Regions from separate parts of the Saccharophagus degradans 2-40 genome, predicted to be linked through region 2. Evidence: predicted binding sites of a transcription regulator. Region 2 holds the regulator's gene; each other region holds the start of a gene.

Evidence for each region. The regulator sigma-54, encoded in region 2, starts transcription at its own class of promoters, with help from an activator protein. The targets are predictions, from matches to a motif close to TGGCACANNNNTTGCNNT.
Region 1: the regulator sigma-54 is predicted to act here: its motif matches at 1,054-1,071, upstream of SDE_RS19825 (polysaccharide biosynthesis/export family protein).
Region 3: the regulator sigma-54 is predicted to act here: its motif matches at 1,151-1,168, upstream of flhA (flagellar biosynthesis protein FlhA).

Annotation. Positions count from the first base shown of each region.
Region 1 is NC_007912.1:4,794,484-4,796,746, forward strand. It holds gene SDE_RS19825 (polysaccharide biosynthesis/export family protein) at 1-978, opposite strand, end outside; gene SDE_RS19835 (hypothetical protein) at 1,470-1,868, shown strand; gene SDE_RS19840 (sugar transferase) at 1,995-2,263, opposite strand, start outside.
Region 2 is NC_007912.1:4,053,619-4,055,881, forward strand. It holds gene lptB (LPS export ABC transporter ATP-binding protein) at 1-340, shown strand, start outside; gene SDE_RS16645 (RNA polymerase factor sigma-54) at 554-2,077, shown strand; gene ptsN (PTS IIA-like nitrogen regulatory protein PtsN) at 2,246-2,263, shown strand, end outside.
Region 3 is NC_007912.1:2,761,761-2,764,023, reverse strand. It holds gene SDE_RS11365 (tetratricopeptide repeat protein) at 1-1,020, opposite strand, end outside; gene flhA (flagellar biosynthesis protein FlhA) at 1,244-2,263, shown strand, end outside.

The DNA of each region.
Region 1 (2,263 bases), 740 kb from region 2:
GCCGGCGTTATCGGTCGAAGGCACCGTCAGGTTCGACATAAAAACGCGAAAGCCTTTAGGTGTTATTTGCGAAGGGCGCACTAGCGCCGATTGAAAACAGCCAGTAGTAGGCACAACAATATGATCACCATTTACCAAGGCCACATCTTGCACCGGATTACCGCTTACAATGCCGCTTAAATTCAGCTCTATTTGCCAGCCGTTGCGCACAAGAATTACTTGATCTAATTTTGCATCGGGGCGAATACCCGACGCGGTGCGAATAGCCTCAACAATTGATCGCCTAGTGGCAAAGTCACCTACTGCCGCTACGCGTTCCGCCACAATGCTTTCTTGATGGTTTTCATTAATGCGCACGCGGCCAGGCTCAAACACAGCGCCGGTTACGGTTACGTTAATTTCTGCCCAATGTAATACTCGAACACTTACACGCGTAAACTCGGGTTTAAATATGCCGGCACGCACTAAAGCAATTTCAATTTTTTCTGCTGTACCAGCGACACCTATACCAGCAATTCGAATAGGCGAGATAAGCGGCAGCTGGATAGAACCATCTGGGTCAACAACGTATTGTCCGTTAAACCCCTCACCGTTTTCGATTTGCACATCAAGCATATCACCTGGGCTTAAGGGTAAATCTTTGTTGTAAATAGACACAGGTGCCTGCGCAGATCCAACAACATGCCCTTGTAATAGCGCTTGATCGGCACGGTAATGCGTCGCCTTGTGCTCATCACCTACGCGCTCACAGCTTTTGTTGGATGCGAACACATATTTAGAGGTATCGATATGAGTTACATGCTCACCATTTTCATCGCTGTTGCCATAAAACTTTTGCGATGGGTTTGCAGGGGTTTGAATAGCATGCTGTTGCGTGCAGCCAATGCTGATAGCGGCAATAACACAAACCAACAGACCCTTACTCGACTGAATGGCTACCTGCTTAAGGTGAGATAAGAGCGAATTTTCAGTTTGCATTACAAATATTCCGTATAAGGCTAATGGCGCTGATGTATTACCTAAAACACTCAGTTCGCCGGTATACCTATAGGGATTGCAAGGCCCATACCAACCCCAAAATAAAAACTAACTCTTTGTATTTATTGATATTTTTATTTTTCTCTACAGAATGCAACGCGGCGTTTCGCAGAATGAAAATAGGTGATTTGCAGCGCTTGCAAATCGCAAAAACGAATTTATTACTAACTACACAACCGCTGGCGCACATTAGGCTATATTAAACCTGCAATTTGCTTCATTTAGTTATAAAAGAATTCACGCTTTCCACTAGAATAAATATTAGACCTTAGCGATAGCGTGGTATTAGCGACAGCGCGGTACTAACTGCAGCCGCAATAAGAAAGGGCCCACGCGCATATCAATTCCACCCAACACCTTTAAGCCGGCTTATTTAAAACCATATTCTGCGCTGCTAAAGGTATAGCCAAAAATCGGAAGCAGTATTTTTTATGTCTAAAAAAATAGATGCCTACACACAGCATGTAATGAGCCGTATTGATCCTGATGTATTTAAAACGCTTAACATAGTTCAGCTAGAAGCAATACGTACTGCCATTAGTGCCAACGCGCCATTTCGCCAACACTCTATTGACCTGCGCGGCACCATTCCACTGTACTTCAGTAAACTCTATTTTGTTTTTCTAATAGGTAAAGATCGCCGCTCCGACACACGCAATAAAGAAAATATGCGCATAAAAGCTTCTAAGGGCATTAGTTTTGTAATGTTTCTATACACACTGCTCGCCGTACTCACCCCAATTATTTTGATTATTCTGTATGGGTTAAAAACCTTGGCGGGCATTGATATATTCCCCGATTCGCACTTAGAAGATTTATTACCGAAATAAAAAAGCCCGGCATAACCGGGTAGAGAGCTTACTGACAAAATTAATAACTAAAAATTCGGTTGATAAAAGCAGTTGAAGCAGCAGTTAAAATTGCACCTAGAGTAGCAGGCTGAGCAGCAACCCACGTTAATAAGCACCTTTTGCGGATACCACTGCAGGCAACGTAAGCAATAGTATTTTTAAATCCATCCTTAAAGATTTTTCTGCTACATATTTTGAATCTAATGCTATTTGTTGTTCAAATGTGGTATTGGCTCTACCCGAAACCTGCCACAAGCCAGTTAACCCAGGGCGAACCTGCAAACGGCGCTTAGCTTTAAAGTCGTATTCGGCCACTTCGCTAGGTAAGGCAGGACGAGGCCCTACTAGTACCATATCACCGCGCACAACATTCC
Region 2 (2,263 bases):
TATTAAAAACAGCTTGGGCATGGCGCTTTCTGGCGGCGAACGCCGTCGTGTAGAAATAGCGCGCGCACTGGCCACAGACCCAGCATTTATTCTGCTAGACGAACCCTTTGCAGGGGTAGACCCCATATCGGTGAGCGACATCAAAGATATTATCCGCCACCTTAAAGCACGCGGTATTGGCGTACTTATTACCGACCACAATGTGCGCGAAACGCTGGATATATGTGAAAAAGCCTATATAGTATCGGAAGGCCACATTATTGCCGAAGGCGATGCGGCCACCGTACTTAATAACAAAAAAGTACGCGAAGTTTATTTGGGGCAACATTTTACCCTCTAGCTCTTTACCGCAATGAGCTACACTCTTAGAATCAACGCTCGTATCTCGGGCGTCTCGCTCTCGTGCAACAAATCCCCTCGCTTATCACCTAACGGCATAAACCTTGCTTATAAAATCAGGGAAAATCATTGCTTGTAGTCCTGCTGACGGCTAAACTTAGGTTAACGTTAATTTTCACCCAGCCCGATTAACCGCCGTGTTCGGCCAGATTATATGAAGCAATCCCTACAGCTAAAGCTTGGTCAACAACTTACCATGACCCCGCAATTGCAGCAGGCCATTCGCCTTCTACAATTGTCGACCCTTGACCTGCAACACGAAATTCAAGAAGCGCTAGACAGCAACCCTATGCTGGAAGCCTCTGAAGATGACTTTGATGGCGGCGACGTAGAGGCCAGCAGCGACGATAACGCTGAAGCGAAAACTGCGAGCACGACAGAAGAAAAACCCGCAGCGGAAAAAGTAGAAGACAGCTACGAAACCACCGACAACAGCGGTGAGCTGGAATGGAATGACGACATTCCAAAAGACTTGGCCGTAGACACCAACTGGGATGACATCTACCAAACCTCAGGCCCTGCTACCGGCTTAGCCCGCAACGATGAAGACGACCCCGATTACGAATCTCGCCGCGGCAATTCCGAATCCCTGCAGGATCACCTCAGCTGGCAGCTCAACCTCACGCCAATGTCTGACCGCGATAAAGAGATCGCAGAGGCCATTATTGATGCCGTTGAACCCAGCGGCATGCTTTGCCAAACAGCTGAAGAAATATTTTCGGGGCTTGCAGCCCACGACGAAGAGCTAGAGCTCGACGAAGTACTCGCCGTACTGCACCGTGTACAACAATTTGACCCACCCGGTGTTGCCAGTCAAAACGTGCGCGAATGTCTGCTTATTCAACTTAACCAGTTTGAACTGGATCAAACCAGCCCCGAGCTAAAACTAGCCAAGAATATTGTTGATCAGTACTTAGATGTACTGGCCGCGCGCGATTTCAAACAGCTTATGCGTAAGCTGAAAGTAAAAGAGCAAGACTTACAGGCAGCCATTGCCGTTATTCAAGGGCTCAACCCGCGGCCAGGCGAATCCATCGGCAGCGACTCGACCGAATATGTGATTCCCGACGTTTTTGTATCTAAAGAAAACGACCGCTGGACTGTGCGACTCAACCCTGAAATCGCCCCTAAGCTGCGTATTAACTCGGGTTATGCATCCTTGGTAAAACGCGCCGATACCAGCGCCGACAACACCTTTTTACGCGATAACCTGCAAGAGGCGCGCTGGTTTCTAAAAAGCCTGCAGAGCCGCAACGAAACACTTTTAAAGGTTGCCACCTGTATAGTCGAAAAACAGCAGGGCTTCTTAGACCAGGGCCCTGAAGCCATGCGCCCAATGGTACTGCACGATGTAGCAGAAACCGTCGAGATGCACGAATCAACCATTTCACGTGTTACCACGCAAAAATACATGCACACTCCGCAAGGTATTTTTGAGTTGAAGTACTTTTTTTCTAGCCATGTTGCAACGGATTCCGGCGGTGAGTGCTCTTCCACTGCCATTCGCGCAATAATCAAAAAGCTGGTAGCCGCAGAAAATGCACGCAAACCGCTTAGCGACTCCAAAATAACCGACATCTTAGCCGAGCAAGGTATTAAGGTAGCGCGCCGCACCATAGCCAAATATCGCGAGTCCCTTAATATCCCACCATCAAACGAAAGAAAACGCTTGGTTTAAGTGTTTTTTTAGCATTCCTCCGCCCTTTACACTGCACGTGGCAGGGGGAATGCTGTTACAATTCGCGCCGAGCGACCTAGTCGCCTTAAATCTGCAAACAAAAGCCTGGCCAGGCCCGGTGCGCAAGCACTGAGTGACCTACTTGCCCCAACGATTCTAGACAGAAGTATGCTAGTTGAAACTATC
Region 3 (2,263 bases), 1.3 Mb from region 2:
AACATAAAACTGCTCTTCTTCTGGTTTTATTTTTATAGCGTTTAAAGGGTGTTCTACAGCGCTGTCGTAATGTTTGGTTTCCATATCGGTTTGCGCTAATTGGGCGAGATAATACGGGTTTTTACGATTGTACTTAATTACGCGTTTGGCTAGCGCTTCGGCTTTTTTGTGTTGGTCAGTTTCGCGATACAACACATATAGGTTGTTGGCAAAAGTAGGGTTGCGTTTATTTAGTTTTTGCGCTTTTAAATACGCCTTTTCTGCCTGGTCTAATTTGCCTTGGTGTTTGTATATTACGCCAAGGTTAGACCATGCAAAATCTAGCTTTTTATCTTTGCTTACTGCCTTGGCGAGCAGTGTTTCGGCACGTTCTAAGTGGCCCGCGTCAAATGCTTCCATTCCCAGATTATTATAAAACTCGGCAAATACGCGCTTATCTGAAATTTTGCGTGATTTTTTTTGTGAGAGTGTTTCTAAGAAATAAGTGGAAATAAATTCAACCACAATGGTTTTGCTTGGGTGAGCAATACGTGCGTTGACATGGCCCGGTACTACGTAGTGGCCGTCGCGCTTTTCCCAGGTTTGCTCTATGTCTACCGACTGAAAGTACGCATCTAAACCTACATACCTCGCAGAGGCGACATATAGCGCTGCCAATGAAATGCAGTTACCGGTTCTTGCTTCAAATACGTCGTTGGCTATGCGAGTATCGTCAAATGCATAGCGAATATTGTAATAGTTGCTGCCGAACAGTATTTCATGCAAGCGAATGGTTTTTGCTTCAATGCGTTTAATAGGGCGTACGTTCAAATCTAAAATAGCCTTTAGCTCATCGCTAATTGCCATTATATCTTCGTCGTTTATTTCATTTAGGTAGGTGGAATTTTTAACGGTGTTTTGCGATTGCTCGGCTTCTGCGATAGGTTGGGTTAATACGCTGTTTTCGCTATAGCTATTAATGGATATTAAAAAGCCTATTCCACAAGCTAGTAGTGTGCTAACTAATTGATAAATACGCATAATCGTACCCTCTCAATGGGGTTAAGTCGCTACAAGATCCTTTTCGTTATTGAACCATGTTTATTAGTTTAGTTGCAATTTGGTTAACGTACCTATGAATAGGCTTCGAATATGCTTCACCTGTCAAAAGCGGAACGCTTTTTGCCATACCTTGATATAACTCGCGAAATTGCCAACTTTATGGCGCTTGCGCAGCATTATCCAAACAAGGTGAAGTATTGGTATGCCACAACCTTTTTACGACCATCTAAAATCCTTACCCGGTACGATTACCGGCAAATCCACCTTAGATGGCATTCGCGGTGCTGGTAGAGGTAACTTAAGCGTACCTATTTTGTTGTTAATGCTACTCGGCATGATGACATTACCCTTGCCGGCATTTCTGTTAGATGCATTCTTCTCGTTTAATATCGCTCTCTCAATTGTGGTGCTACTGGTTGCTGTTTATAGCTTGCGCCCCCTTGATTTTGCTGTGTTTCCTACTATTTTGCTCATCGCCACGCTCTTGCGATTAGCCCTAAACGTGGCCTCTACACGGGTTGTGCTTTTAGAAGGGCATCAAGGGGGCGATGCTGCAGGCAAAGTTATTCAGGCCTTTGGTGAAGTGGTAATTGGTGGTAACTACGCTGTGGGTTTGGTTGTATTTATCATATTAATTATTATTAACTTTGTTGTGGTTACCAAAGGTGCGGGGCGTATTTCGGAAGTAAGCGCACGATTTACCTTGGATGCAATGCCCGGCAAACAAATGGCAATTGATGCCGATTTAAATGCAGGCATTATTGATCAAGATGAAGCCCGGACACGCCGAGAAGACGTGGCATCCGAAGCGGATTTTTACGGAGCGATGGATGGTGCCAGCAAATTTGTACGCGGTGACTCCGTCGCCGGTATTTTAATTCTAATAATTAATATTTGCGGCGGTTTGCTAGTAGGCATGGTGCAACATCAGCTTGAATTTAGTGACGCCTTAGAAAAATATGTTTTGCTAACGATTGGTGATGGTCTGGTAGCTCAAATTCCATCGCTTTTATTATCGGTAGCCGCAGCTATTATGGTTACGCGAGTAAACTCTTCAGAAGATATGAACCGTCAAGTTCTATCTCAAATGTTTGAGTCCCCTAAAGCATTGGCTGTTGCCGGCTGTATTATATTTATTATGGGTGCCATTCCTGGCATGCCTCATTTCCCCTTTATTACCCTTGCAATTATTTGCGGTATTTTGGCGTATTACATTCATTTT